Regions from separate parts of the Arthrobacter sp. P1_B3 genome, predicted to be linked through region 3. Evidence: riboswitches for the same ligand, from Rfam matches in the RefSeq annotation. Region 3 holds a riboswitch; each other region holds the start of a gene.
What was found. A riboswitch is a leader RNA that binds a small molecule or an ion and turns the genes downstream of it on or off. The one in region 3 is predicted to bind thiamine pyrophosphate.

Region 1 (7,568 bases), on a different contig from region 3:
GGGAAGCTTGCCGAGCTCGCGCTTGGCGGGGGTGACAAGTCCGGGCGCCATGTACGGCTCACGGTCCACCTCGGCGCTGTCGAAGTGGTACTTCGCCGGGTTCTTGACGTAGACAAGGATGTTGTCGTGCTTGGTGGGCCAGCGGTACTTGGCCCGCGCACCGTAGTCGTACGCCCAGATGATCTCGTTCAGGAAGCATTCCCGGCCGAAGATCGCGTCCAGCATGACCTTCGCGTAGTGCACCTCGCGGTAGTCCAGGTGCAGGTACAGCGTGCCGTCGTCGGCCAGGAGCCGCCAGGCCTCCACGAGCCGGGGCTCGAGGAAGGACCAGTAGTCGCTGAACGCGTCGTCGTACTTATGCAGCGCACCCTTGATGGTGTCGTAGGACCGGCCCTTGAACCCGACGCGGTCACCCTCGCCGCCGGCGTTGAGCACCATCTTGGTTTCCTGGCGCCGCTGGACCCTGCCGGTGTTGAAGGGCGGGTCCACGTAAATCAGTGTGAAGGCGCCGTCCGGCAGCGTGGGGAGGTATTCCGCGTTATCCGCGTGAACCACCAGGTTGCTGCCGTCCGGCGCCCAGACGGTGTCAGTCATGGAGGGGATTAGGCCTCGGCGCCGCTCGGCTGTGCGTCGCCGCCGGCCACTACCTCGCCGTTGCGACGGCGGGTGCGGGTCCGGCGCCGGGCACGGGTTGCCCGGTCCACCTCGGTGGGGGCCTTCGCCGTTGCGGCGGCAGCAGTTTCCGGGCCCTGTCCGCTGGCGGTGGACACGGTATCGGCCTCGGCGGGACGGCGACGGCGGTCGCCGGACCGTCCGCCGGCTTCGGCGCCGCTGCGGCGCGAGTCGCGGCCGCCGGTGCGGCTGCCTTCACGTGCACCCTCACGGCCGCCGGTGCGGCTGCTCTCGCGGGCGCCGTCACGGCTGCCCGTACGGCTGCCTTCTCGGGCGCCGTCCTTTGCGCTGCCGCGCGAGTTCTTCTTGCCGGTCTCGCCGAGGTCCTCGAGGACCTCCGCGTCGACGCCGGCGAGCACTCGCTTGTCGCGGGGGAGCCGGCCCTTGGTGCCCGCAGGGATGTCGAGTTCCTCGAACAGGTGCGGCGAGGAGGAATAGGTCTCCACGGGCTCGGGGTAGCTCAGGCCCAGGGCCTTGTTGATGAGCCCCCAGCGCGGCATGTCATCCCAGTCAACGAAGGTCACAGCGGTACCCTTGTTGCCCGCGCGGCCGGTGCGGCCGACGCGGTGCAGGTAGATTTTCTCGTCCTCGACGCACTGGTAGTTGATCACGTGCGTGACGTCGTCGACGTCGATGCCGCGGGCGGCGACGTCGGTGGCGACGAGGACGTCCACCTTGTTGTTGCGGAAGGCGCGCAGCGCCTGTTCGCGGGCGCCCTGGCCGAGGTCGCCGTGGATGGCGGCGGCGGCGAAACCGCGGTCCACCAGTTCCTCGGCCACCTTCGCTGCGGTGCGCTTGGTCTTGGTGAAGATGATGGTACGGCCGCGTCCGCGGGCCTGCAGGATGCGGGCTACCACTTCCACCTTGTCCATGCTGTGGGCACGGTAGATCAACTGGCGGATGTCGCGCTTGGTCAGGCCTTCGTCGTCCGGGTCCGCGGCGCGGATGTGGGTCGGCTGGGTCATGTAGCGGCGGGCCATGGCGATGACCGGGCCGGGCATGGTGGCCGAGAACAGGAGCGTCTGGCGGACCGCGGGGGTACCGGCGATCAGGGTCTCGACGTCCGGCAGGAACCCGAGATCCAGCATTTCGTCGGCCTCGTCGAGGATGACGATCTTGACGTTCTTCAGGCTCAGGTGCTTCTGCTTGTAGAGATCGATCAGGCGGCCGGGGGTGCCGACAACAACTTCGACGCCGTTCTTCAGCGCCTCGACCTGCGGCTCATAGGCGCGGCCACCGTAAATGGTGGCGATGCGGGCGTTGCGCTTCTTGGCGGCGTTCTCGAGGTCCTTGGCCACCTGGACGGCGAGTTCGCGGGTGGGCACAATCACCAGGGCCTGCGGGGCGCCCGGCACGGCCAGCTTGTCGAAGCCGGCGTCGTCACGGCCGACGACGCGCTGCAGCGCCGGGATGCCGAAGCCGAGGGTTTTGCCCGTACCGGTCTTGGCCTGGCCGATGATGTCATGCCCCGCCAGTGCCACCGGCAGCGTCATGGCCTGGATCGGGAACGGGTGGGTGATGCCGGCGTCGGCCAGCGACTCCACGATATCCGCGCGGACGTTGAAGTCGGCGAAGGTCTTTTCGGCAATCTCGTGCGGCTTTTCGTCCGAGATAATTGTTTCTTCGGGCTCGATGGTCTCCGTGCCGGACTCATCGGTCAGAAGCTGGTGCGTGTGCAATTCACTCACAGGGGAGTTTCCTTATTCATTTTGGGCTGCGCTGCTTGCTCAACGGGGCCGGCCGAAGTGGCCGTTCCGGAGCACGCTCAGGCGCGCAAGCATTTCCAGTGGAAGCCGATCGCGGGCTATCTAAATGCTGGCACTGGGGACCAGCGGGTGGATCTCAAGATCGCGTAGGGGCGGGCTTGTTGAATTCGAAAATCATGGAAATCAACGACCGGGCATCCATTTCTACTTCTCCAGTCTAGCTGTACGAGGCCCGGATCCTCGACTGGACCCGTCATCACGCCCCGGGAGCGTGCCGGCTGCGGACTGATAAGGGACTGTCAGCCCACGAGCTCCAGCTGGATTTCGCGTGTGGCGATGTCTGAGGACACCACCCGGACCCGGACTTGCGTGCCCGGTTCCAGTTCGCCGGGGCATCGCGCGGTCACGGCGGGCTCGGCGATCTGGACGATCCCGGACGGGCCGTTTCCGTTGCCGTTGGCTTTGCCGCCGTTCCCATTCCCGTTCCCGCTGCCATTGGTGTTGCTCTTCGCCGGTTTGGGGCCGGAGATGACGACGGCGTCGAATTCCTGGCCGACGTGGTTGACGAGCAGCGCCGCCTCCACGGTGTCCAGCGACAGCCGCTCCAGTTTCGCGGCAAGCTGGTCCGAGGTGCCCATGATGGCCGGGAGGGACGGCAGGGCATCCCGGGCCCAGGCCGGAACTTCGGTGCCGTTGCTCAGGGCCTCGCAGATCACCAGCACGAAGCGGTCGACCAGCCGCCGCAACGGCGCCGTGGAATGGGCGTAGGCGGCGCCGATGGCGGACTGGACTGCGGCTCCCGGCACCGTGCCGTCGAAGTGCGTGTACCCGGCACCGCGGAAAAGCATCCCGGCCGAATGCACAATGGCCAGCTGCCGGGGGTCCGTGGGGTCCAGCGTCCGCAGGTACTCGCCGTAGCGCATTTCCCCGTCCCAGGGCTTGCCGAGAGCGTGGGTCTGGCGGTGGAAGTGCCTCAGTGAAGCCTCATCAGGGGCGGGCATGGTGCGCAGGATGCCGACCTTGCCCTGGAGCATGAGCGCGGCGGCGGCCATCCCGGTCATGAGCGAAATCTGGGCGTTCCAGTCCTCCACCGGCAGCGGCGGGGCCGCCACGATCCGGTAGCCGCCGTCGGGCAGCTGCTGGATTTCCTGTTCCGGCATGTTCAGGCTTGCGCCGCCGCGCAGGCGTTCCAGCTCCACCCGTTTGATGCCTACCTCTTTCAGCAACTGCAGCACGGGCGCCGCGGTGCCGGCGTCGAGCTCGGCCTGGACGCCTTTGTAGCTGAGTTTCGCGCGGCTGCGGACCTGTGCACGGCGCACGAGGACTGAGGTCACCTCTGCCGCGGCGTCGAGCTCGAACTCCCAGACGAACGCCGCGCAGAGCTGCCCGGCGAGCAGGCTGCCGGCGGCCTCGCTGATGATTTCCGGGTGCAGCGGAATCCGGCCGTCCGGAGTGTAGAAGGTCTGGCCGCGGCGCCGGGTCTCGGCGTCGAGCGCGCCGCCCGGGGCGACAAAGGACGGGACGTCGGCGATGGCGTAGAACACCTTGTAGCCGCCGTCGCTCCGTTCGATGAACAGGGCCTGGTCGAGGTCAGTGGACGATGCCGGATCAATGGTCACGAACTCGACATGTGTGAGGTCCAGGTCCGGCAGCTTGTGCTCGGCCACCGCCGCCTCCGCGTCGCGCAACACGTTCTCGGGGAACGGACCGGGAAGTTCCAGCGTGGTGCGCAGCGCCTTGAGAGCCCCGGCAAGCTGGTTCTGCTGCTCGTGGACACTGGGGGTCAGGCGATGATGGGACACGAAAATCAGGGTAGCCCGATTTCCGCTATTAGTCTTGGATGATGAGCGCAACTGCGGACGATCCGGCCCTCTACAACAGCTTCCTGGCGGATCTGCTGGGAGTCATGGCGTACGGCGAGCTTTCTGCCTTCGAACGGCTGTCCTCGAGCGCCCGGTATTCGCCCACGCTGCATGACCGTGCAGTGCTGGGCAGGATGGCCGTGGACGAGTTCCAGCACTACGAACTCGTCCACGCCCGGCTCGAGCACATGGGCCTGGACACGGAGGCTGCCATGCTGCCGTTCCAGCCCTCAGTGGACCACTTCCACGAGCGCACGCGCCCGGCGGACTGGTACGAGGCGCTCATGAAGGCCTACGTGATCGACACGGTCTCCGCTGACTTTTACAGCGCCGTCGGCCGGTACGTCGACGCCGGGACCCGGGAGCTGATCGGGCAGGTCCGCTCCACAGGCGAGTCTACGGCCGTGCTGCAGGAGCGTCTCAAGGCGGCCCTGGCCGATGACCCCCGGCTCGCGTCGCGCCTGGCGCTGTGGGCCAGGCGCCTGCTGGGTGAGGTCCTGACCCACGCCCAGCGGGTCAGCCTTGAGCACGAGTTCCTCGCCGGGCTCTCGGGGCTGGACGACGCCGACGCCAGGGAGCTGGTCAGCGGCCTGACGGCCGAACTCGCAGCGAACCACGCGCGCAGGATGGCAGGGCTGGGGCTGGCCGGGTAGGTCCAGTACCGAGCGCCAGCCGCGGTGCCGGCGAGGTTGCCGGCCAGGGTGGCCGCGGCCCGGAACGCCGGCGGGCTTGCGGGCCGGGGAACCTGCCTAGGATTCCGCAGCGTCCAGCGCCGCCAGCAGTGCACCCGCGGCGTGGGCCGGATCAGCGGCGTCGGTGATCGCCCGGACCACCACGATCCGCCGGGCGCCGGCCTCGACTACCTGCTCGACGTTGCTGAGGTCGACCCCGCCGATCGCGAACCACGGCACGACCCCGTCGACTTTGCCGGTGCCGTCCGCTTCCGCCCGGCCGATTGCCTGGGCGGCGTAGCGCACCAGGTCGAGGCCGACGGCGGCGCGTCCCGGCTTGGTGGGCGTCGCCCACACGGGTCCCACACAGAAATAGTCGAGTCCTTTACGGCCTGGTGAGGCGGCAATGGCGGCGTCCACCTGTTTCGGGCTGTGGGTGGACAGGCCGATCACGGCATCCTTGCCCAGGAAGCCGCGGGCGGCGTCGAACGAAATGTCCTTTTGGCCGATATGGAACACCGGCGCCCCGGACAAGGAGGCGATGTCAGCCCGGTCATTGACGGCCCACAGCCGTCCGTGGCGCTGTGCTGCCGCGTGAAGGACCTCCAGGAGTTCGAGTTCCTCCGCCGCCTCGAGCGATTTGTCGCGCAGCTGGATGATGTCAACGCCGCCTGCGAAGGCGGCGTCAACGAAGTCCTCGAAGTCGCCGCGGTCCCTGCGGGCGTCGGTGCAGAGGTAGAGGCGGGCGGTGGTGTGGAGGGGGTCCTGGCTCATGGCACCAGCCTAGTTCCTCTAAACTGGGCGCATACCGCGGGAGCCCGCAGCAGCCATGTCGCCGCTGCACGGCTGAGAGGGCGTCAGAGCCGACCGCTTGACCTGATCCGGCTAGTACCGGCGTAGGGAAGGAATTTTTTTATGGGCTCACGAGCCGGCCGCGCAGCCGAAGCCGCAAATGACGCCGCTTCCAGAGTTTGTGACGCCGGGCCCGGTACCGCAGGGGACATCAGCGCCGAAGGCATCACCACAGACATCACCGCAGACGTTGCCGTGATCGGCGGCGGCGTGATCGGCCACGGCATCGCGTTCGAGGCCAGCCGCGCGGGCCGGTCCGTGGTGCTGATCGATGATGCTCCCGGCAGCGGAGCCAGCTGGGCCGCGGCCGGCATGCTGGCCCCCGTGAGCGAGCTGCACTACCAGGAGGAGCAGCTCCTGGAGCTGATGCTTGAGTCCTCCCGGCTGTGGCCCGGATTCGCTGCCGAAGTCGACGCCGGTGCGGGGATGGACGCCGGTGCCGGGGGCACGGAATGCCGGGCCGGTACCGGCTACCTGACGACGCCGACCCTGGCCGTCGGGGCCGACGCGGCGGACCGGCGCGCGCTCGCGGACCTGAGGGAAGTCCAGCAGGCCTGCGGCCTCACCGTGGAACCGGTGACAGTGCGCGAGGCGCGGAGCCGGGAGCCGCTGCTGAGTCCCGGCATCTCGTGCGCCTTCGACATCCCGGCCGATCACCAGGTGGACCCCCGCCTCCTGATCGCCCGGCTCGCCGGCGTGCTCGGCACGGAGGGCGGGAGTTTGATCCGGCGGCGCGCGGCGGGCCTGCTGTGGCAGGACGGACAGGTTGCGGGCGTACGGCTGGCGGGTGGCGGTTTCGTGCGGGCCGCAGAAACCGTCGTCGCCAACGGGCTCGGCGCCGCCGGGCTCGAGGAGCTGCCCGCCGGACTGGCGCTGCCGCTGCGGCCCGTCTACGGCGACATCCTGCGCCTTCGCGTGCCCCCGCATCTTCAGCCGCTGCTCACCGCAACCGTGCGGGGCATGGTGCGCGGGGTTCCGGTGTACATCGTTCCCCGCCAGGACGGCACCGTGGTGATCGGAGCCACCCAGCGCGAGGACGGACCGTCGAATCCGCATGCCGTATCTGCCGGCGGCATCTACCAGCTGCTGCGGGACGCCCAGCAGCTGGTGCCCGCGGTCGCCGAGCTGGAGCTGCTGGAAGCCACGGCCCGGGCCCGGCCCGGCACCCCGGACAACGCCCCGTTGCTGGGGCGGGTCGCGCGCCCGGGCGGCGGGGACGTCCCGGGACTGATCATCGCCACAGGTTTCTTCCGGCACGGCGTCCTGCTGACCCCCGCCGCTGCCGCCGTATGCCGGCAACTCATGGACGGGACGCCGGACCCGCGCTGGGCAGGGTTCCGCCCCGACCGTTTTTCCCGCATCCCGGATACGTCCGGAGACAGCCCCAACAAGGAAGCAGCATGAACATCAGACTGAACGGAACGGAGCGGAGCGTCGCCGACGGCGCCTCCGTCAGCACACTCGTCAGCCAGCTCACGGGCCGCAGCATCGGCCCCGACGGCCGGGCTGCAGACGGGGGCAAACTCGGTGTCGCCGTGGCCCGCAATGCCGAAGTGGTGCCGCGCAGCCAGTGGCACGCCACGGCGCTCGCCGACGGCGACGACGTCGAACTTGTCACGGCAGTCCAGGGAGGATGACCAGCATGAACGAGACGACGTTGGCAGGAACACCGGCCGTACCGGTGACCGGGGCGGTGGCCGACCCGTTCGTGGTCGACGGCGTGGAGCTCAGCTCCCGCCTCATCATGGGTACCGGCGGTGCGCCGAGCCTGGACGGGCTGGGGGCCGCGCTCGTGGCCTCCGGGA
Region 2 (7,568 bases), on a different contig from region 3:
GGGTTCGTCGGCTCGGTCACTGTGGCCCGGTTCGTGGCTGAGAGAAGGGAGAGCGTCCGTGAATCCTGAAACAGTGATCGATGCCGTCTCCGCCGTGTTCATGGTGACCGGTGCGCTCATGTCACTCGGCGCCGCGATCGGGCTGTTGCGGTTCCCGGACCTCATGAGCAGGATGCACGCCGCCACCAAGCCGCAGGTCCTCGGCCTGTTCCTGCTGTTGGCGGCGCTTGGCCTGCAGATGCGCAGCTGGTGGGTGTGGCCCGTCCTGGTGGTGGCCTGGCTCTTCCAGCTGCTCACCGTCCCCGTGTCGGCCCACATGGTGGGCCGGGCCGGCTACCGGACCAAGCACCTGCATCCGGAGCTGCTGAGCTCCGACGAGCTCGAGGCCGTAGTTCAACAGGCAGCGGGCCAGCAGGCGGCCAAACACGGAGTGGACGACGACGACGAAGCCGGCCGCTGAGCCCGTTCGGTGACCGGCGCGGCAGCCCGGCACATCGACCGACGCTTCGACCGGCGCCGCCGCTAGTCGAGTCCGGTCAGACGATGTCCTGGGTCTTGGCGAAGCGGGTGATCGCGCGCTGGGTGCCGCGGTTGGCGAGCACCTGGATGATGGCGCTGACCGATGCGGAGATCAGGGCGAACGTCAGGGCCGAGCGCAGCGTGGTGGGGACGTCGTCGTCGTGGCCCTTGGGCGGCTTGTTGCCCGTGGACTTTTCCCAGATGGTGTCCACCAGCTTGGTGCCGGCAAAGCCGGCCAGGAGGCTGATGCCGGTGCCGAGCAGCTTGATGATGATGTTCATTCTTCGGTCTCCTTGGGACGGGAACAGGGTCTCTCCCTAGCCTAGCGTTCCGGTGTGAGGACCATCCGCAGGGCCTCGACCACGAGTTCGTGGTCCGCCTTCTGGGGCAGGCCGGAGACGGTGACGACGGCGACGGCGCCCGTGCCGCGCACGTAAATGGGGAACGCCCCGCCGTGGGCGGCGAACTCCGTCTGGTCCCACCAGGCGTTGTCCTCGATCATTCCGCCGGCAGCGCGGGCCCGGAGGCCCACCAGCAGGGACGGGACCTCGTACCGCATGGCGGTCCGCTTCTTGGCGTTGATCCAGCGCTCATTGTCCGGCGTGGCACCGTCCAGCGCTGCGTGGAAGAGCACCTGCTCGCCCTTGGTGATGTCGACCGCGATGGGCAGCGAGCGTTGCCTGCCCAGCTCGACAAGGAGGAGCCCGAGGTCCAGGGCGTCGTCCTTGCTGAACGACGCGAACTGGAGCGCGTCCATCTCGGCCAGTACCCGGCCGATGAGCACCGCCAGGGATCCCTGCGGCTGCGGCTCCCTCGAGTCAGGGTCGTATTCCCCGGAGGGATCTTGTGTGGCTGGTGTCTGCGTCAAAATAATCCAGCTTTCCGGTGGGTGACGAGGCCGCCCGCTGGCGGGTCCGGGTGTCCGACACGTCGACTCTACCAAGCGGGGCGTTCCCGGCCGCGGAGACCTGCTTTGCCCCGTCCCGGATTGTGACGGCACACCACTGAAAACCCGGCCCTCCGGGTGTAAACTGAGCCAGCCCACAAGGGCGAAACAATTTACGACAGGGGAGCGCCGCCGTCGGGCATCACCGGAAAAATCCGGGGAAACCTTAGGTGGGCGCTGAGAGTGCGGGCAGCCGCAGACCCTCGAACCTGATCCGGTTAGTACCGGCGCAAGGGAGTCGAGTTCTCAGGGTGCGCGGAGGGCGGCGGAAGCCGAAGCCGGCCGGAGCACCCTCCCCTCCTGTTCCTCAGGAGGACGACATGACAGATATTTCAGCACAGCATGGTTCCGCCAGCCCATCATCGGCCCGGCGCAACTACACCTGGCGTGTGGTGGACATTGTGGTGGCCGCGTTGATCGCCGTTGCCGGCGGCGTCATCTTCTGGGCCTGGTCCCAGGGCGCGAACCTCATTTCGGTCCCGGTCAACGCGCTCTACCCGCCGCTCAGCGGACTCTACGCCGGCGGCTGGATGATCCCGGCGGTGCTGGGCATGCTCATCATCCGCAAGCCGGGCGCAGCGCTCTTCTGCGAAACCGTCGCGGCCACGGGCGAGCTCATCATGGGCTCGCAGTACGGCACCACGGTGCTGATCTCCGGCATCCTGCAGGGCCTCGGCGCGGAACTGGTCTTCGCGGCCTTCCTCTATAAGAAGTTCAACCTGCCGGTGTCCCTGCTCGCCGGAGCCAGCGCGGGCCTGTTCTGCGGCCTCAACGATTCCTTCCTGCCGTGGGGCTGGAACATCGCCTACGCAGCCGGGGACAAGCTCGCCTACATCGCCTTCACCACAATCTCCGGCGCAGTGATTGCCGGCGGACTGTCCTGGCTCGCCACCCGCGGCCTGGCCAAGACCGGAGTGCTGGGCTCCTTTGCCTCCCGCAAGGCCGCCACGGAGCCTGTTTTCTCCTGATCGCTTCTCCAGAACCCTCTTATCCTGAACTCTGCAGAGCACCCATGAGATCTTCAACAGGCGTCCGGCCGGCCGCCGTCACGGCCCGCGGCTGGGGCTGGCGGCACGCCGGAAGGCCCCGGCCCGCCGTCAGCGGCCTTGAGCTGGACATCCGGCCGGGGGAGCGCGTGCTCCTGCTGGGCCCCTCCGGCGCCGGCAAATCGACGCTGCTCCACGCCCTGGCCGGCGTGCTGGGCGACGGCGCGGCCGGCGCCTCGGGGCCGGCCGGCGACTCCGAAGACTCAGACGAGACCGGAAGCCTGCTGATCGACGGTGCCCCGCCACGGGCGCATCGCGGCCGCGCCGGGCTTGTGCAGCAGGACCCGGAAACCCAGGTGGTGCTTTCCCGCCTCGGCGACGACGTCGCCTTCGGTGCGGAGAACCTCGCCGTCCCGGCGGCGGAGATCTGGCCGCGCGTGCGCGAGGCACTCGACGACGTCGGGCTGGGCCGGCTGCCGCTGGACCACCCGACGTCGGCACTCTCCGGCGGACAAAAGCAACGGCTGGCGCTCGCCGGGATCCTTGCGATGCGGCCGGGGCTGCTGCTGCTCGACGAGCCGACCGCCAACCTCGACCCCGCCGGCGTCCTGGAGGTCCGCGACGCTGTGGGCCGCTGCCTGGACAAGACCGGCGCCACCCTGGTGGTCGTGGAGCACCGGGTGGGGGTCTGGAAAGACCTGGTGGACAGGATCGTGGTGCTGCAGCCCGGGTCCGCCACGGACTCCGCCGTGCTGATTGACGGACCGCCGGACCGGGTCCTGGCCGAGGCGCGGGACATGCTCATCGGTGCGGGCGTCTGGGTGCCGGGCTACGTCCCGGCGACGCGGTTGCGGCTGCCGGCACGGGACGCAGGTCAGCTCCTGCTCGCGGCCGACGGGCTCGCGGTGTCACGCGAGCGGCCGCGGCGGGCCGGGCTGCGCGACGGCTTCCGCACGATCGCGCCGCGTCCGGTCCAGTCCGGAGTTTCCGTCCAGGTCCACGCCGGCGAGGCCCTGACCATCACGGGACCGAACGGCGCGGGGAAGTCCACCCTGGCGCTGACGCTGGCCGGGCTCCTGCGGCCCGTTGCCGGAACGGTCTCGGCCGCGCCGAAGCTCAGCGGTGATGCCGGAACCGATCCGTACCGGTGGAAGGCCCAGCAGCTGATCGCCAGGATAGGCACCGTGTTCCAGGAACCCGAGCACCAGTTCGTCACCGGCAAGGTCCTGGACGAGCTCATGTTCGGCCCCCGCCACCTCGGCTACGGCGCAGACCGCGTGGACGAGCTGCTGGAACGGCTGCGGCTCAGCGAACTCGTGGAGGCCAACCCCTACACGCTTTCCGGCGGCGAGAAGCGCCGCCTTTCGGTAGCCACCGTGCTGGCCGCGCACCCGCAGGTGCTCGTCCTGGACGAGCCCACCTTCGGCCAGGACGCCAATACCTGGGCCGAACTCGCCTCGTTCCTGTCCGAGCTGCTCGACGCCGGCACCGCCGTCGTCTCCGTGACGCATGACGCCGAATTCAGCGCCGTCCTCGGCGGCACCGAACTCCGACTCCGGCCGCGGGAAACTGCCGCCGCGGATGCTCCCGGCCCGGATCTTGAACTGCCGGAGGGGGCCTCGCCATGAGGGACGCACTGAGCCTGCGCGGCAACCATGCGCTGCTGACCCGCGCCAACCCGCTCGCCAAGTTCACCGCGGTCACCCTGATCACGCTGGTCCTGGCGCTGTCCATTGACTGGGTCTCGGCGTCGGTGGCGCTGGCCTTCGAACTGCTGCTCCTGCCGCTGGCCGGCCTGACCCTGGCCTTGCTGTGGCAGCGCGGCTGGCCGCTGATCCTCGCGGCGGCGCTGGGCGGCTGGAGCACCGCCATCCTGGCGCCCGACGCCGGATCCGTCCTGCTCGACGCCGGGATCTGGTCCATCAGCGCCGGTTCCCTGCAGCTGGGGATCGGCTTCATGCTCCGCGGGCTCGCGATCGCACTGCCTGCGGTGCTGCTGATGAGCTGCACGGACCCCACAGACCTTGCCGACGCCCTGGCCCAGAACGCAAAACTGCCGCACCGGTTCGTCCTGGGCACCTTGGCCGCCATGCGGCTGGTCGGGATCATGGCCGAGCAATGGCAGACGATCGGCATGGCCCGGCGGGCCCGCGGCGTGGGATCGAGCGGCAACCCCTACCAGCGGTTCCGCGCCGCCCTGGGCCAGAGCTTCGGCCTGCTGGTGCAGGCGATCCGGAGCGCTTCACGGCTCGCGGTGACCATGGAGGCCCGCGGGTTTGGCGGCGCGGCGCGGACCTGGGCCAGGCCGTCCACGTACAGCGGACTCGACGTCTGGGTACTGCTGGGCGGACTGGGCATCGCGGCAGCCGCCGTCGCAGCGGCCCTCGGCTCGGGCACCTGGAACCTCGTCTTCCTCGCGCGCCAGTAGCGCGCCGCCCACTGTTTCCGGCACCGCAGCGCGTCGCAAGCCACCGGGTATCGCATGATGCGGGTATCCCTGTGAGATTAACGGCACTCCGGCGGGAATGCCGGGGGTTAATAAATCATCCGTGATATTTTCGGGACATGACTCAACCGACTGCTGAACACGTAGGCCTCCTGCTCCGCGAAGCCCGCGGCGCGAAGGGCTGGACCCAGGGACAACTCGCCGCCGAGCTCGGCACCAGCCAGAGCGCCATCGCCCGGATGGAACAGGGCAAGCAGAACCTGAGCCTGAAGATGATCCAGCGACTGGAGGCGATCGTCGGACACAGCATCGTCAAGGTGGGCCGGCCCCAGATGACCCACCTCCGTGTCGAGGGCGGCCGCACACTCGCCGGCGCGGTGGACGTCAACAGCAGCAAGAACGCCGGCGTCGCCCTGTTGTGCGCCAGCCTCATCAACCGCGGCACCACCACCCTGCGCCGGCTGGCCCGGATTGAGGAAGTCAACCGGATCGTGGAGGTGCTGACCAGCATCGGCGTCGAGTGCACCTGGCTCAACGCGAACGACCTCCAGATCCGCCGCCCCGCGGTCCTGGACCTGGCATCCATGGATGTGGAGGCGGCCCGCCGGACCCGCAGCGTCATCATGCTCCTGGGCCCGCTGCTGGACGAGGCCGACACCTACCGGCTGCCCTACGCCGGCGGCTGCGACCTCGGCACCCGCACCGTGCAGCCGCACATGCAGGCACTGCGCCAGTTCGGCCTGAGCGTGGAGGCGAAATCCGGGTTCTACGCGGTGCAGGCGCCGCCGTCGGACGGTCATGACCGCTCCTTCGTGCTGAGCGAACGCGGCGACACCGTCACCGAGAACGCCATCATGGCCGCAGCCCACCGCCGCGGCACCACCGTCATCCGCAACGCCAGCCCCAACTACATGGTGCAGGACCTCTGCTTCTACCTGCAGATGCTCGGCGTGGAAATCGCGGGGGTTGGCACCACCACGCTGGAGATCACCGGCCGCCCGTCGATCGACGCCGACATCGAATACTTCCCGTCCGAGGACCCGATCGAGGCGATGAGCCTCATCACCGCCGGCATCGTGACGAACTCGGAGGTCACCATCCGCCGCGTCCCGATCGAGTTCATGGAAATTGAACTCGCCACGCTAGAACAGATGGGCCAGCGACTTGAGGTTTCCGGGGAATACTTTGCCCGCAACGGCCGCACCCGCCTGGTGGACGTCACCACCAAGCCCTCGGAGCTGCGGGCGCCGGAGGACAAGATCCACCCCATGCCCTTCCCCGGCCTGAACATCGACAACCTGCCGTTCTTCGCGGTGATCGCCGCCAACGCCCACGGCCAGACCATGATCCATGACTGGGTCTACGAGAACCGGGCCATCTACCTGACCGAGCTCAACAAACTGGGCGCCCAGGTGCAGCTGCTCGATCCCCACCGGATATACGTCAACGGGCCCACCAAGTGGCGTGCCGCCGAGGTTGGCTGCCCGCCGGCCCTCCGCCCCGCCGCCTGCCTGCTGCTGGCCATGCTGGCGGCCCGCGGCGTCTCGGAGCTGCGGAACATCTATGTCATTGAGCGCGGCTACGAGGACCTGGCCGAACGGCTCAACACCATCGGCGCGAAGATCGAGTACTTCCAAGACTGATCCCAGACTGATCCCGTGTTGGTGTAGGGGCGTTTCTGCGGATCGTGACGCACAATAGATTCATGCGCACATTCGGCGTGGAGGAAGAACTGCTGATAGTGGACCCCGAATCGGGGATGCTGCTTGCCCTCGCCGACCTGATGCTGCCCAGCCTGGTTCCGCCAAAGAGGCAGGACGCCGCCCAAGTTCTCCCAGGGCAGCAACCGGTCCACGAGGGCGCCGACTTTAGCTACGAGCTCAAACTCGAACAGATTGAGACCCAGACGCGGCCCTGCCTGGACTACGCAGAACTTCTCCGCCAGCTCAGGCAGAGCCGGGCCCGGGCGGACCAGGCCGCCCGCGCGCATGGCGGCCGCGTCGCAGCCTTGGCCACCTCGCCCCAAGGCGCAGCCACGCACCTCACACCGAATCAGCGGTACATGACCATGCAGGAACGCTTCGGGCTCACGGTCCGGAACCAGCTGACCTGCGGCCTCCACGTCCACACCTTTGTGGAGTCCCCGGAGGAGGGCGTGGCCGTGATGGACCGGATCCGCGACAAGCTTGCAGTGCTGCTCGCCCTCAGCGCGAATTCCCCGTACTGGAACGGCGCGGAGACGGGATTCGAAAGCTACCGCACGCAGGCGTGGAACCGCTGGCCGGGGTCAGGCCCCACCATGATCTTCGGCAGCCTGCCCGTCTACCGGCGGCTGGTCACCCGGCTGGTGGAAAGCGGCGTCCTGATGGACGAGGGGATGGTCTATTTCGATGCACGGCTGGCCCGGCTGCATCCCACCGTGGAAGTCCGGGTCGCCGACGTCTGTCTGCGGGCCGAGGACGCGGCGCTGATCGCCGTGCTGGTGCGCGCCCTCGTGGAGTCCGCGGCGCGGGAATGGAACGACGGCGTCGACCCCGCCCCGGTGCCCACGCTGCTGCTGCGGATGGCCGCGTGGCAGGCCAGCAATTGCGGACTCCGCGGACAGCTCCTGGACTTCGGAACGTTCACCCCGGCCCCGGCCGCGGATGTGGTCTGGGCGCTCGTGGACTTT
Region 3 (7,568 bases):
GACGTCGACCAAGATCCTCGCCCCCGAGCTGCTCTACGGCGAACCTGACCTGACCATCAAGGTGGTCCGCGACGTCTTCAACGAGGACTTCTCCAAGCTGATCGTCTCCGGCGCGGAAGCCTGGGACACCATCGAGGCCTATGTCACCTACGTGGCACCGGACCTCGTGGGCCGGCTCGAGAAGTGGACCAAGGACACGGACATCTTCGCTGCCTGGCGCATCGACGAGCAGATCCACAAGGCCCTGGACCGGAAGGTCTTCCTGCCCTCCGGCGGTTCCCTCGTGATCGACCGCACCGAAGCCATGACCGTGGTGGACGTTAACACCGGCAAGTTCACCGGTTCCGGCGGCAACCTCGAGGAAACCGTCACCAAGAACAACCTGGAAGCGGCCGAGGAAGTCGTCCGGCAGCTGCGCCTGCGCGACATTGGCGGCATCATCGTGATCGACTTCATCGACATGGTGCTCGAATCCAACCGCGACCTCGTGCTGCGCCGCATGGTGGAGTGCCTGGGCCGGGACCGGACCAAGCACCAGGTGGCCGAGGTGACCTCGCTGGGCCTCGTGCAGATGACCCGCAAGCGGATGGGCACCGGGCTGCTGGAAGTCTTCGGCGAACAGTGCGAAACCTGCGCGGGCCGCGGCATCGTCACCCACGACGAACCGGTGGAACACCGCCGCGCCAACACGGTTGCCGCGGAGCACTATGTGCCGCGCGCCGAGGCGCAGCCTGCTGCCCGCACGGAGCGCAAGAGCCGTCGCCGCGGCAGGGGAGGCCAGGGCCCGGAGACGGCGCCGGCCGCACCCGCAGCCGTCCACGTCGAGCCCACCGAGGCCGAACGCCACGCCAAGGCTGAAGCCACCCGGGCCGCGCTGGCCAACATCGCCGCCGCGGCGCACGCCGCGCACCTGCACGACGGGGAGGCAGCCGCTGCCAGCGACGCCGGGGCCCGTAAGGCCGCCGTCGACGCCGTCACGCAGCTCGCGGCCGCCGAAGAGGCAGCCGGACGTCCCGCGACCGTGCTGACGTTTGGCGGTGAGCAGGTGGCCCTGCCGTTCGTGGAGCACGCCGAGGACACGCCGGAACCGGCCCTGACCCTGGACCTGCTGACCGAGGCCTTCGCCAACCTGGGCGACGCCGAGGCCGGCAAGCCGGCCGGGATGGACGCCGTCCAGGCCCCGCCCTCCGCGGCTTCCGCGGCACCGGAGGCGCCCGCAGCCGTGCGCACTGCGCAGGCGCCGGCTTCGCGGACAGCGGACACCACGGCTCGTGGCCGCCGCGGGCGCCGCAACCGGAGCGCCAGCCGCGCCCAGGGCGCTGCGAACGAGACCTCCGTGGAGCATCGCGAGGCGACGCGGCCGGCCGCGGCCGGATCGGTTCACGAGGCCAAGGCACCCGCCGCGGCCAGGCCGGCGTCCATCCCGGCCGGCAACGAGCCGATCATCCTCGGCGTGGGCGTACCGGCGTCGGAGCTGTAGTCCGCCGCGACTGATCGCTTCCCCGACCGGTCCCTTCGACTGGTTGGACTGCGGGACCGGGCCGGAGCGGGCGTAACAATACGTCCGCTCCGGCCCGGTCCCGCTCCTGCGTTAACGGGGCAGCCCGGTGGCAACGGCTAGGCTGGAACACTGACACGGGGTGCCGCGCATCAGCCGGCTGAGATCCAGACCCGTTGAACCTGTCCGGTTAGCACCGGCGAAGGGATGTCTGACTTGTCCGCGAGATCGAATCAGTCCGAGTTTCTGCCCAGCGATTGTCAGACGGCAGGGCCGTCCCCGTCCGTGCCGTCCCCGTCCGTGCCGTCCCCGTCCGCACCCCCGCGCATTCCCCGCGTGCTGGCCATCGCCGGCTCCGACCCCTCCGGCGGGGCCGGGATCCAGGCCGACCTGAAGAGCATTGCAGCGAACGGCGGCTACGGCATGGCCGCCATCACGGCCCTGACGGCCCAAAACACCCAGGGCGTGCGCGCCGTCCACGTGCCCCCGGCCGCGTTCCTCACGGCCCAGCTGGACGCCATCAGCGACGACATCGGCATCGACGCCGTCAAGATCGGCATGCTCGGCGACGCCGCGGTGATCGACGCCGTCCGCAGCTGGCTGGAAAAGGTGCGCCCCGACGTCGTCGTCCTGGACCCGGTGATGGTCGCCACCAGCGGCGACCGGCTCCTGCAGGAATCGGCCGAGGCCGCCCTGCAGGCCCTCCTGCCGCTGGCGGACCTCATCACGCCGAACCTCGCCGAACTCGCCATCCTGCTCAAAGAGCCCGCCGCGGCCGACTGGGCTGAGGCCTTGGCGCAGGGCAAACGACTGGCGGCCCTGACCGGCACCACCGTGCTGGTCAAAGGCGGGCACCTCAAGGACGGACACTCCCAGGGCGGCCAGCCCGGGGACGGACCCGTCGACGGCGGCGATGCCGCGGAGGGCGGGAACGGCGCGGGCGCCGGCTGCCCGGATGCATTGGTGAACACCGGGGGCCTGCTCGGCCGGGAAACGGTGGTGGTGCCGGGGGAGCGGATCGCCACGCGCAACAGCCACGGCACCGGCTGCTCCTTGTCCTCGGCCATGGCCACCGTGCAGGCCCGGGTGGGGGACTGGGAAGTGGCGTTGCGGGAGGTCAAGCCGTGGCTGCTGGGCGCGCTCCGCGAAGCCGCGGCCCTGGACGTCGGCTCCGGCAACGGTCCGGTCCATCACTTCCACCACATGCAGCAAACTGGCGATGTGCACGCCCTCAAAGACGACCAACGCGGCCAGGGCAGCCTCGACGGCCACGGTCCGGCGGAGGGCGAGTTCGCCGCTGCCTTGCGCGCAGGGGCCGCGGGCGATCTTGACGCCATCTACGCCCTGGACTTCATCCGCGGGCTGGCCGACGGGACCTTGCCCGAGCACGAGTTCGCGTACTACCTCGCCCAGGACGCCATCTACCTCAACGGCTACTCCCGGGTCCTGGCCCGTGCCGCCGCGATCGCCCCCACCGAGGCGGAGCAGCTGTTCTGGGCCCGTTCCGCACAGACCTGCCTGGAGGTCGAATCAGAGCTGCACCGTTCCTGGCTCAGCACCCGCCCCACTGCCCCCAACCTGGGCCCGGTGACGAAGTCGTACGTGGACCACTTGCTGGCCGCCTCGGTGGCCGGCAGCTACGCGATCCTCGTCGCGGCGGCGCTCCCATGCTTCTGGCTCTACGCCGAGGTCGGGGCCACCCTGCACCGGGAATTCCTTGCCGGCGGCGCCCCCGTGGCACACCCCTACGCCGACTGGCTGCGGACGTACGCCGATGAGGACTTCGCCGCCGCGACCCGGCAGGCCATCGCGTACACGGACACGGCGGCCAGACGGGCATCCGGGAGCGAGCGGGAGGCCATGGCCCTGGCTTTCCGGCAGTCATCGGGCTACGAAGTGGCCTTCTTCGACGCGCCGCGGCTGTACGCCTGACACGACCTGGCCCGCACAGCCGGTACGATGGTGGGGCACGGTTCCGGAAGTCCTTGCGGCAGCACAGCATCAAGACGGTCGAGATCACGGTCAAGAACATTGACACGGTCTTTGCTTCAAGACGTTGTGGCGCCTATCACGGACTACCAGCCGGAACCAGCCTCATTTGCGGCCGAAGGCAAAATTAGCGTATTCTAGATCTTCGGTGCTTACGCCAACACTTGGGTTATGACCCTGAGAACAGCCTGCTTGGAATTCCAAGTGGATTTGTTCCGGGGATAGCTCATGGGTTCCCCCGGGGAATCCACCGGCGTTGAGGCACAGCGTGAGCCGGTCCAAACAATTTGGCCCCAGGTTCCGCACGCAAATCTAGTAATAAACGTCGAGAGAAGTGAGTTCCCCAGTGGTGTACGCGATTGTCCGCGCAGGCGGCCGCCAAGAGAAGGTTTCCGTTGGAGACTTCGTTACCCTGAACCGCGTCCCCGGTGGAGCCGGCAGCACCTTTGAGTTGCCCGCACTGCTCCTGGTGGACGGTGACAAAGTCACGTCTGCTGCTGCGGACCTGGCCAAGGTAACGGTTACGGCTGAGATCCTCGAAGACCTTCGTGGTCCGAAGATCGTCATCCAGAAGTTCAAGAACAAGACCGGTTACAAGAAGCGTCAGGGCCACCGTCAGGAACTGACCAAGGTCAAGATCACCGGTATCAAGTAACTCTTCGTTACTGTTCAGGTTCCAGCAGATTCCCCAGAATTTTTTGAAGGCAGGCATTCCAAATGGCACATAAAAAAGGCGCGAGTTCCACTCGCAACGGTCGTGACTCCAACGCCCAGTACCTCGGCGTCAAGCGCTTCGGTGGCCAGGTAGTTTCCGCAGGCGAGATCATCGTCCGCCAGCGCGGCACCCACTTCCACCCGGGCGCCGGCGTCGGCCGCGGCGGGGACGACACCCTGTTCGCCCTGACCCCCGGTGCTGTCGAATTCGGCACCCGCCGTGGTCGCCGCGTTGTGAACATCGTGGCTGCTGCAGCTGCAGAGTAACAAAACGTTCTAAATCGGTGGGGCGGGCCATTAGGTCCGCTCCACCGGTGTTTTAACCGCATTACAATCATCTTGGGCCCCTTTGTGGGTCCGGGGAACAGCACTGAGGAGATCCACGTGGCGAGCTTTGTAGACCGGGTAGTACTGCACGTATCCGGCGGTACCGGCGGCCACGGCTGTGTCTCCGTTCACCGCGAGAAGTTCAAGCCCCTCGGCGGTCCCGACGGCGGCAACGGCGGCAACGGCGGCGACGTCATCCTGCGCGTCGATCTCCAGACCACCACCTTGCTCGACTACCACCACGCACCCCACCGGCACGCCACCAACGGCGGCCCCGGCATGGGCGACTGGCGCGGCGGCAAGAACGGCGAAACCCTGATCCTTCCGGTGCCCGTAGGTACCGTGGTGAAGTCCAAGTCCGGTGAGGTCCTCGCCGACCTCGTGGGCGAAGGCGACGAATACATCGCCGCCGCCGGCGGCATTGGCGGCCTCGGCAACGCCTCGCTGTCCTCCCAGAAGCGCCGCGCGCCCGGCTTCGCGCTGCTCGGCATCGAGGGTGAATCCAGCGACGTCGTCCTGGAGCTGAAGTCCATCGCTGACATCGCCCTCGTCGGCTTCCCCTCGGCCGGCAAGTCCAGCCTGATCGCCGCCATGTCGGCCGCGCGGCCCAAGATCGCCGACTACCCCTTCACCACCCTCATCCCGAACCTGGGCGTCGTCCAGGCCGGTGAGGTCCGCTTCACCATTGCCGACGTCCCCGGCCTGATCGAGGGCGCCAGCGAGGGCAAGGGCCTCGGCCACCACTTCCTGCGCCACGTCGAGCGCTGCGCAGCCCTCGTGCACGTACTGGACTGCGGCACGCTCGAATCGGACCGCGATCCGCTCTCCGACCTCGCCATCATCGAGGCCGAGCTGGAGAAGTACGCCGTGGACATGAGCTACAGCGGGTCCGACGGCGAAGTGGTTCCGCTGAACCACCGCCCCCGCCTGGTGGCCCTGAACAAGGTGGACCTGCCCGACGGCAAGGACATGGCCGAGTTCGTCCGCCCCGAACTGGAATCCCGCGGCTACAAAGTCTTCGAAATCTCCGCGACGAGCCACGAAGGCCTCCGCCAGCTCGGCTTCGCCATGGCCGAAATCGTCCAGGCCGCCCGCGACGCCGTCGCCGCGACCCCGCCGAAGGTGCAGGCCCCCGTGCTGCGCCCCCGCGCCGTCAACGAGACCGGCTTCACGATCCGCCGCGAAGAGAAAAACCTCGAGCCGCTCTTCCGCGTCCTCGGCGACAAGCCCGTGCGCTGGGTCAAGCAGACCGACTTCACCAATGAGGAAGCGATCGGCTACCTCGCGGACCGCCTGGCCAAGCTCGGCGTCGAAAATGAACTCTTCAAGCAGGGCGCCACACCGGGCGACACTGTGGTCATCGGCGAGGACGACGGCGTCGTCTTCGACTGGGAACCGACCATGATGGCCGGCGCCGAACTTCTCGCCTCACCGCGCGGCACCGACGTGCGCTTCGCCGACATCGGCGACCGCCCGACGCGTGGCCAGAAGCGCGACGAACAGCAGGAGCGGCGCGACGCGAAGGCCGCCGCCCGTGCGGAGCTCGAAGCCGAACGCAAGGCCGGCATCTGGACCGAGTCCGTCAGCGGACGCCGCGCGCGGCAGCCGCTCAAGGAGAGTGGACTGGGCGCAACAGATGACGAGTAAGACCGTCGTCGAGCACCGGTCGCAGCCCCTCAAGGCCCACACCCTCAGCGCCCCGGACCGCAGTGCGCTGTCCGGGGCCCGCCGGATCGTCGTCAAGGTGGGCTCGTCCTCGCTGACGTCCATCAAGGGCGGGATCTCCGAAGAGGCCCTGACCGGCCTCGCCGACGCCTTGGCGCACCAGCGCAACGCCGGCACCGAGATCATCCTGGTGTCCTCGGGCGCGATCGCAGCCGGCCTCGCCCCGCTGGGACTCGAGAAGCGCCCCCGCGACCTCGCCACCCAGCAGGCCGCTGCCAGCGTGGGCCAGGGCCTGCTGATGGCCCGGTACACCCACGCCTTCGGCGCGCACGGCGTCACCGTCAGCCAGGTGCTGCTGACCGCGGATGACCTCATGCGCCGCAGCCAGCACACCAACGCGTTCCGCGCGCTGAACCGGCTCCTGAACCTCGGCGTCGTCCCGGTGGTCAACGAAAACGACACCGTGGCCACCCACGAAATCCGCTTTGGCGACAACGACCGGCTCGCCGCCCTGGTGGCCCACCTGGTCCGCGCCGACGCACTCCTGCTGCTCTCCGACGTCGACTCCCTGTACGACGGCCCGCCGTCGCACGGCGCCAAACGGATTGCGCACGTCTCCGGCCCGCACGACCTCGACGGCGTCTCGATCGGCAGCACCGGCAAGGCCGGCGTGGGCACAGGCGGCATGGCCACCAAGGTCGAAGCCGCCAGCATGGCCGCCGGTTCCGGCATCCACGCCTTGGTCACGTCCACGCCGAATGCGGCTGCGGCACTGGCCGGCGAGGACGTGGGCACGTGGTTCTCCGTCAATGGCGCGCGCAAGCCGATCCGGCTCCTGTGGCTGGCCCACCTGGCCACCGTGCACGGCACCCTGGTGCTCGACGACGGCGCGGTCAAGGCCGTCCGCGACCGCCGCACCTCGCTGCTGCCTGCCGGGATCGCCGCGGTGAAAGGCCACTTCGAGGCCGGCGACGCCGTGGAGATGGTGTCTGTCGACAACACCGTGATTGCGCGCGGGCTGGTCAACTATTCCGCCGCCGAGCTGCCCCAAATGCTGGGCCGCTCCACGCGGGAATTGGGCAAGGCGCTGGGCCGCGGATATGACCGCGAAGTTGTTCATGTTGACGACCTGGTGCTGGTCTAGGTCCACTGGACGCCTAAACTGGAAGCATGACTGAGGCCCTGACTTCCGCCGCCGTGCCCGCCGCCGTGTCTGACGTGCCTGCCGGCACCGTTCCCGCCGGCACTGCCGTACCCGCCCAGGGTTTCGGCGCGGCGCCGGATCCGGCAGGGACGCCGGCCACGGCAACGGACATCGAAGCTGCCGTCCACGCGATCGCTGACCGCTCGCGCCACGCTGCCCGCAAGATGGCGC
Region 4 (7,568 bases), on a different contig from region 3:
GGTCCTGAGGGCGACCAGTTGACATGCCCTCCCCTGACCGTGAGCACTGGACATATGGCAGCTATGTCCGTTCCCGGCTGCGACCGGTGGACATACCCAGCGGTCCTGAGGGCGACCAGTGGACATGTCCTCCTCCAGCCCGGGAAACCCAGCCCATCCGGCTGCGACCGATGGACATGTTCCGAAGTCCCGCCAACGAACAGTGGAAATGCCCTCCCCCGACGGTGAGCAATGGACATAAGGCAGCCATGTCCATTCCCGGCCGCGACCGATGGACATGTTCCGAAGTCCCGCCAACGAACGTTGGGCATGTCCAGTGGGGAGCTATGAACGCTGGACATGCCCAGCGAACAGCGTGCCTTAGCGCACGGCGACGCGGATCCGGTTGCGCCACGGGTCCTCGAAGCGCAGCTCGGCGCCGGTGTGGTGCGAATCGACGCCGGCGACCTTAAGCCGGTCGGCCAGGCCTGCGACGTCGTCACCGGACGGCACTTCGATGAGGACTTCACCCAGGCCCAACGTGTCGCGCCGGGGACCCGCGCCGCGGCTGTTCCAGACGTTCATGGCCATGTGGTGGTGGTAGCCGCCGGCAGAGACGAACAGTGCCTGGCCGTGCCAGCCCGCGGTCTTCTCGAATCCGAGGGTGCCGACGTAGAACTCTTGCGCGGAATGAACGTCGCCCACTTGCAGGTGGACGTGCCCGACGCCGGCGGCGGCCTCGCGCTGGCCGGTCACGGATTCTTCGGTCAGGAACTGCTGCAGGTAACGCTGCGGCGGCAGGGCCAGGCTGTCCATGACGACGTTCTTGCCCTCCCACGACCAGGCTTCCCGCGGCCGGTCCCAGTACAGCTCGATGCCGTTGCCCTCGGGGTCGTTGAAGTAGAACGCCTCGCTGACAAGGTGGTCCGCGCTGCCCGTGAAGGACTGGGGCTCATACTGGGCCGCGGTGGCCACGGTAGCCGCCAGGGAGTGCTGGTCCTCGAAGAGCAGGGCGGTGTGGAAGAGCCCGGCCTCGCCGCGGGAGGGAATGTTCAGGCCGGGGGCGGGCGCCAGGTGGACCAGCGGCTTGCGCTTGCGTCCGAGGTAGAGGCCGCCGTCCTGTTCGGCCACAATTTCCAGGCCGAGGGCCCGCTGGTAGTAATCGGTCATGAGCTTCATGTCGCCGACCTTGAGCATCACGGTGCCCATGCTGAGTTCGGCCGGAAGGAGATCCTGGGTGCTGGATTCTTGGGTCATCGAAACGCTCCGGTGTCTTGCGGCCACCGGGTATCGGCGACCTTTCGTATAGGGTAAAATTACTTGAAGCTTCAATTTATTCCTAACGGATGAAGTGCCCCCTCAGCACAATGTGCTGTAGGCCCGCGAGGGTGCCGAGGTGCTGCCGGGGGTCTTCGGCGCATACCAGGACGTCGGCGCTGGCCCCTTCGGCGATGCCGTCCGCGCCGAGCCACGTCCTCGCGGACCAGGCCGCCGCGTCGAGGGCGGCTGCTGCGGGCAGGCCGGCGGCGTGCAGGGCATGGATCTCGTCCACGATCCGGCCGTGCCTGATCACGCTGCCGGCGTCGGTGCCGGCATAGATGGCCACCCCGGCCTCGTAGGCTTCGAGGACCCGTTCAGCCCGCCGTTCCCACAGCGAGCGCATGTGGGCGGCGTAGCGGGGGAACTTGGCCTCCGCCCGCGTGGCGATGTCCGGGAACGTGGCGATGTTGATCAGAGTGGGCACGATCGGGACGCCTTGGTCGAGGAAGCGCGGCAAGTGCCGGGGCAGCAGCCCGGTGCCGTGCTCGATGCAGTCGATCCCGGCGTCGAGCATGTCATCCAGGGTGTCTTCGGCGAAGCAGTGCGCGGTGACCCGGGCCCCTTCATCGTGGGCGGCCTGGACGGCGTCCTTGACCGTCCGGGCGGGAAAGCTGGCCGCCAGGTCGCCGGCGTCGCGGTCGATCCAGTCCCCCACGAGCTTGACCCAGCCGTCGCCCGCGCGGGCCTGCTTCCGCACCGCCTCTACGAGATCCTCCGGCTGGACCTCGATGGCCAGGCCCGGCAGGTAGCGCCGGGTCCTGCCGAGGTGCCGGCCGGAGCGGATGATCCGGGGAAGGTCCGCCCGCTGCTGGAGCCAGCGGGTGTCGTGGACCGCGCCGGCATCTCGGACCAGCAGCGTCCCGGCGTCCCGGTCCGCCAGGGCCTGGGATTCGGCGGTGTCCTCGGAAACGTCCCCGCCCGGGCCCAGGCCGATGTGGCAGTGTGCGTCCACGAACCCGGGAATGACCCAGCCGTCCAGCACGGTCTCCGGCGCGGCTGCCGGGCGGCGGAAGGTCAGCAGTCCGTCCACCGACCAAAGTCCGCGGCGTTCCTGGTCCGCGGCCGTGAGGATGGGGCCGCTGAATTCGATGATGCCGGTCATGGCCTAAGCCTAATCCGCATGACAACCCGCCGGCCCAGATCATCCAGCCCCAGCTGCGCTTCGTGCACCCGCAGGGCAGCCAACGCCTGGCCCGGCTGGGCGAATTCCTCGAAACCGCAGCTCGCGTAAAACGGCCCATTGAACGGAATGTCCGCGAAGGTGCTAAGCGTCATCGATAAACAGCCACGACTCCGGGCCGCATCGATGGCCGCCTCCACCACGGACCGGCCGATCCCCCGCCCGCCGAAGTCCGGCTGCACGGAGAGTTGCTCCAGGTGGGCCTGGCCGCCGAGTTCGTCAACGCGGGCAAATCCTACGGGCGGGTTTCCGGCGACAAGTATGAAGCGCGGCTCGACCGGCGTCGTCAACGCCGGAGCCGGGAGCGCCTGGTCCCCCGGCTCCGCTTCGAGGATGCGGTCTGCTGCGGCCTCGAGAACCGGCAGCGCCGGAAGGTCTTCCGGCGTCGCCGTCCTGATCCGGGCCGCGGCCCCGGGCACAGTCACAATGCCAAGCTAACACCGCGGTCCGCCGGCCGCGTCATACTCCACAGCCGTCGACAGGCACGTGGTAGCTTCGTCTACGACCACACGGGTGCCCCCTGCAGGGGCTGAGATCGGGCTGACGCAGCCTGCGACCGTTGAACCTGTCCGGGTAATGCCGGCGAAGGAAGTGAGTATTTTCGTGAATACCCAATTGACCCAGCACAGCCCTGCCCAAATCGAGCCCGTCCAAATTGAGTCAGCCCAAAATGAGCCTGCAGCCGCCACGCAGTCGCTGAAGTCCCACTCGCTGGCCTTCACCACGGACCCGGACCATGGCATCCGCGTCCCGGTGACCGAGATTGRCCTGGAACCCTCACCGGGCGGCGTCGGGAACGCACCCTTCCGGGTCTACCGCACCGCCGGCCCCGGCAGCGATCCGGTCCGCGGGCTGGAGCCCTTCCGGGCATCCTGGATTGAGGCCAGGGCGGACACCGAAACCTACGCCGGCCGGGAACGGGAGCTGCTCGACGACGGCAAGTCGGCGGTGCGCCGGGGTGCGGCGTCGGCCGAGTGGCGGGGCGGCCGGCCGGTGCCGCGGCGCGCCGTTGAGGGCAAGACCGTCACGCAGATGCGCTACGCCCGGGACGGTGTCATCACACAGGAAATGCGGTTCGTCGCGCTGCGGGAGAACTGCGATGTGGAGCTGGTCCGCAGCGAGGTGGCCGCGGGGCGGGCGATCATTCCCAACAACGTCAACCACCCCGAATCCGAGCCGATGATCATCGGCAAGGCGTTCCTGGTGAAAATCAACGCCAATATCGGCAACTCCGCCGTGACCAGTTCCATCGCCGAGGAGGTGGACAAACTCCAGTGGGCCACCCAGTGGGGCGCGGACACGGTCATGGACCTCTCCACCGGGGACGACATCCACACGACACGCGAATGGATCATCCGCAACTCCCCCGTCCCCATCGGCACGGTCCCGATCTACCAGGCGCTGGAGAAGGTCAACGGTGAGGCGAATGCCCTGACCTGGGAGATCTTCCGGGACACCGTGATCGAGCAGTGCGAGCAGGGCGTGGACTACATGACCATCCACGCCGGGGTGCTGCTGCGCTACGTGCCCCTGACAGCCAACCGGGTCACCGGCATCGTCTCCCGCGGCGGCTCCATCATGGCCGGCTGGTGCCTGGCGCACCACCAGGAGAACTTCCTCTACACCCACTTCGACGAGCTGTGCGAGATCTTCGCGAAGTACGACGTCGCGTTCTCCCTGGGTGACGGGCTGCGGCCCGGCGCGACGGCGGATGCCAACGACGCGGCGCAGTTCGCCGAGCTGGACACGCTGGCCGAGCTCACGCAGCGGGCCTGGGAGTTCGATGTGCAGGTCATGGTGGAGGGCCCGGGACATGTGCCCTTCCACCTCGTCCGGGAAAACGTGGAGCGCCAGCAGGAACTCTGCAAGGGCGCCCCGTTCTATACGCTCGGGCCGCTGGTCACCGATATCGCACCGGGGTATGACCACATCACCTCGGCGATCGGCGCCACGGAGATTGCCCGCTTCGGCACCGCCATGCTCTGCTACGTGACACCCAAGGAACACCTCGGGCTGCCGAACAAGGACGACGTGAAGACGGGCGTGATCACCTACAAGATCGCGGCCCACGCCGCCGACCTCGCCAAGGGCCACCCCGGCGCCCACGAACGCGACGATGCCCTGTCCAAGGCGCGGTTTGAGTTCCGCTGGCGGGACCAGTTCGCGCTGTCCCTGGACCCGGTGACGGCGGAGGCCTTCCACGATGAGACGCTTCCCGCGGAGCCGGCCAAGACAGCCCACTTCTGCTCGATGTGCGGTCCCAAGTTCTGCTCGATGCGGATCAGCCAGGACATCCGGGACGAATACGGTTCAGCTGATTCGCAGGCGGCCCTGGCGCAGATGGCGGCCGGAATGCAGGCGAAGAGCAATGAGTTCCTCGCCTCGGGCGGCAAGGTCTACCTGCCGGAACCGGCCGTAGGCGAACCTGCAGCCTCCTAGGACGCCCGGGCGTGCTGGTGCCGGCTAACCTCGGCGATGTACGAGCGGATGGCCCGGTCCCCCTCGGCTGAATCCTGGGGCCGGTGCCCTCCCGGCGCCGTGCGGTGCAGGGCGCCGGTCTCGCGCAGGTAGCCGGCGATTTCCTCATACAGCGGTTCCCAGCCTCCGGTCAGGACCAGCGTCGGCACGCCCGGCACGATCTGCAGCGGGGCTTCCCACGGCGGCGCCTGCAGGCGGAGCCGGCGCGCCGCCCGGAGGGCCTCCGGCGTCGTGGCCCCCGGGGCGTCGGCCGCAAACGCGCGGCGGATGAACTCCCGCTGGAAGTCGTCGTCGCTGAGGTTGTGCCGGACGTCGAAGAGCGGCTGCATGAGCGCCCGGTGCGCAGCGGTGGCGGGAAGCTCCGCGGTCAGGGACAGGCAGGCCGGTTCCACCAGGGTGAGCGACTGGACGAGGTCGGGCCGCTCGACGGCAGCCATCATCGCGGCGATCGCGCCCTGCGAATGGGCCACCACATGGCCGCCGGCCTCGCCGCGGCCGTCGTCTGCCAGCGACGCGAGCACAATTGCGGCGTCGGCGGCGAAGTTGGATTCGAGGGGTTCCGCGACGGCGTCAAACCCGTGCCGCCGCAGGAACAGGGCGTCGTAGTCCAGCGCCATTCCGTGCTGCTTTGGCCACGCGGCGGCACCGAAGCTGCCATCCCCGTGGACGAAGACTACGCGCTGCTTGAACATTGTCTAACCCTATGGCACTTCAGTGCTGATGCCGCCGGCGACACAGTCCCGGCGGCATTAGCAGCTGCGGCTACTTGCTGCCGCCGAGGAACTTGTCGAAGCCCTTGGGCAAATTCAGCTGGGACGGATCGAAGTCGCCGCCCTGCTGGCCGAACGATGCCCCGGTGGGCAGGGCCTTGGAGCCGGCGGCACGCCGGGCCTCGGCGTCGCGCAGTTCCTGCGCTGCCTTGGCCGGGTTGCCGGAGCGGGCCTTCTTCTTGGGCGCGGGCTTGGCTCCCTTGCGCGCCCCGCCGCCCATGCCGGGCATCCCCGGCATTCCGGGCATCCCGCCGCCGGCGGCCATCTTCTTCATCATCTTCTGGGCCTGGGCAAAGCGCTCCAGCAGTCCGTTGACCTCGGAGACGTGCACGCCGGAACCGCGGGCAATGCGGGCCCGGCGGGAGCCGTTGATGATCTTCGGAGCAACGCGCTCGTGCGGGGTCATGGACCGGACAATGGCCTCAACACGGTCGATCTCGCGCTCGTCGAACTGCTCCAGCTGCTGGCGGATGTTCTGCGCGCCCGGCATCATCATGAGCATTTTCTTCATGGAGCCCATGTTGCGGATCTGCTGCATCTGGGCGAGGAAGTCATCCAGGGTGAAGTCTTCCTGGTCGGCGAACTTCTTCGCCATCCGGGCGGCTTCATCCTTGTCCCAGGACTTCTCGGCCTGCTCGATCAGGGTGAGGACGTCACCCATGTCGAGAATGCGCGAGGCCATGCGGTCCGGGTGGAAGAGCTCGAAGTCGTCCACGCCTTCGCCGGTGGACGCGAACATGACCGGCTTGCCGGTGACCGATGCGACGGAGAGCGCGGCACCGCCGCGGGCGTCGCCGTCGAGCTTGGAGAGCACGATGCCGGTGAAGTTGACGCCCTCGTCGAAGGCCACGGCTGTGTTGACGGCGTCCTGGCCGATCATGGAGTCGATCACGAACAGGACTTCGTTCGGGACGATCGCGCGGCGGATCTGGCGCGCCTGCTCCATCATGTCGGCGTCGACGCCGAGACGGCCGGCGGTGTCCACGATCACGACGTCGTGGAGGGTGCGCTTGGCTTCCTCGACGCCGTCACGGGCGACGGCGACCGGGTCGCCGGCAGGGTGGTCCAGCTCGGTGGACGTGGCGCCTGGGTGCGGGGCGAAAACGGGCACGCCGGCGCGCTGGCCGACCACCTGCAGCTGGGTGACGGCGTTGGGGCGCTGGAGGTCGCAGGCCACCAGCATGGGGCTGTGGCCCTGGGACTTGAGCCACTTGGCGAGCTTGCCGGCCAGGGTGGTCTTGCCGGCGCCCTGCAGGCCGGCCAGCATGATGATGGTGGGTCCGGTCTTGGCGAGGCGGATCCGGCGGGTCTCGCCGCCGAGGATCTCCACGAGCTCCTCGTTGACGATCTTGACGATCTGCTGGCTCGGGTTCAGCGCCCCGGAAACCTCGGCGCCGAGGGCACGCTCGCGCACGCGGCCAGTGAACTCCCGGACCACGGGCACGGCGACATCGGCGTCCAGGAGGGCACGCCGGATCTCGCGGACTGTGGCGTCAACGTCCGCCTCGGTCAGGCGGCCTTTGCCACGCAGATTCTTGAAGGTTGCTGTCAACCGGTCAGAGAGTGAATTGAACACGCGCCGTGCACTTCTTTCAGTGGATCTACAGGTGGCGGCCGGTGCGGCACGCCAGCGTCGCGACTGGTGTTCGCCTGGACGAACCGCCTCGACAACAGGACTCGACTATCTAGGGTACCAAGATGCGCCTTCAAGATGGCATGCTGGCTTAGGTGACCAGCCAAACAACTGTAAAAACCCTGCTCATCCTGGGCGCCTCAGGCGATCTGACGGGCAGGCTCCTGTTGCCAGGGCTGGCCCGCCTGGTGGCCCGGGGCCGCGCCGA

Region 1: linked by a shared signal. The riboswitch ahead of thiO (glycine oxidase ThiO) and the one ahead of AC1D2F_RS09785 (bifunctional hydroxymethylpyrimidine kinase/phosphomethylpyrimidine kinase) in region 3 are both predicted to bind thiamine pyrophosphate.
Region 2: linked by a shared signal. The riboswitch ahead of AC1D2F_RS14560 (ECF transporter S component) and the one ahead of AC1D2F_RS09785 (bifunctional hydroxymethylpyrimidine kinase/phosphomethylpyrimidine kinase) in region 3 are both predicted to bind thiamine pyrophosphate.
Region 4: linked by a shared signal. The riboswitch ahead of thiC (phosphomethylpyrimidine synthase ThiC) and the one ahead of AC1D2F_RS09785 (bifunctional hydroxymethylpyrimidine kinase/phosphomethylpyrimidine kinase) in region 3 are both predicted to bind thiamine pyrophosphate.

Annotation. Positions count from the first base shown of each region.
Region 1 is NZ_JBFTZV010000004.1:198,021-205,588, reverse strand. It holds gene AC1D2F_RS06535 (DNA-methyltransferase) at 1-594, opposite strand, end outside; gene AC1D2F_RS06530 (DEAD/DEAH box helicase) at 603-2,360, opposite strand; gene AC1D2F_RS06525 (RNB domain-containing ribonuclease) at 2,678-4,180, opposite strand; gene AC1D2F_RS06520 (ferritin-like fold-containing protein) at 4,219-4,893, shown strand; gene thiE (thiamine phosphate synthase) at 4,990-5,685, opposite strand; TPP riboswitch at 5,712-5,832, shown strand; gene thiO (glycine oxidase ThiO) at 5,827-7,167, shown strand; gene thiS (sulfur carrier protein ThiS) at 7,164-7,400, shown strand; gene AC1D2F_RS06500 (thiazole synthase) at 7,406-7,568, shown strand, end outside.
Region 2 is NZ_JBFTZV010000013.1:64,623-72,190, forward strand. It holds gene AC1D2F_RS14540 (MrpF/PhaF family protein) at 1-69, shown strand, start outside; gene mnhG (monovalent cation/H(+) antiporter subunit G) at 59-460, shown strand; gene AC1D2F_RS14550 (DUF4235 domain-containing protein) at 537-800, opposite strand; gene AC1D2F_RS14555 (heme-degrading domain-containing protein) at 842-1,387, opposite strand; TPP riboswitch at 1,576-1,719, shown strand; gene AC1D2F_RS14560 (ECF transporter S component) at 1,786-2,433, shown strand; gene AC1D2F_RS14565 (ABC transporter ATP-binding protein) at 2,478-4,079, shown strand; gene AC1D2F_RS14570 (energy-coupling factor transporter transmembrane component T family protein) at 4,076-4,879, shown strand; gene AC1D2F_RS14575 (UDP-N-acetylglucosamine 1-carboxyvinyltransferase) at 5,017-6,540, shown strand; gene AC1D2F_RS14580 (glutamate--cysteine ligase) at 6,603-7,568, shown strand, end outside.
Region 3 is NZ_JBFTZV010000006.1:171,856-179,423, forward strand. It holds gene AC1D2F_RS09780 (Rne/Rng family ribonuclease) at 1-1,480, shown strand, start outside; TPP riboswitch at 1,627-1,723, shown strand; gene AC1D2F_RS09785 (bifunctional hydroxymethylpyrimidine kinase/phosphomethylpyrimidine kinase) at 1,706-3,430, shown strand; gene rplU (50S ribosomal protein L21) at 3,834-4,142, shown strand; gene rpmA (50S ribosomal protein L27) at 4,205-4,468, shown strand; gene obgE (GTPase ObgE) at 4,586-6,175, shown strand; gene proB (glutamate 5-kinase) at 6,165-7,337, shown strand; gene AC1D2F_RS09810 (glutamate-5-semialdehyde dehydrogenase) at 7,364-7,568, shown strand, end outside.
Region 4 is NZ_JBFTZV010000007.1:20,251-27,818, forward strand. It holds gene AC1D2F_RS10225 (VOC family protein) at 361-1,236, opposite strand; gene AC1D2F_RS10230 (amidohydrolase family protein) at 1,319-2,401, opposite strand; gene AC1D2F_RS10235 (GNAT family N-acetyltransferase) at 2,398-2,904, opposite strand; TPP riboswitch at 2,979-3,087, shown strand; gene thiC (phosphomethylpyrimidine synthase ThiC) at 3,083-4,918, shown strand; gene AC1D2F_RS10245 (alpha/beta fold hydrolase) at 4,915-5,649, opposite strand; gene ffh (signal recognition particle protein) at 5,720-7,303, opposite strand; gene AC1D2F_RS10255 (glucose-6-phosphate dehydrogenase) at 7,456-7,568, shown strand, end outside.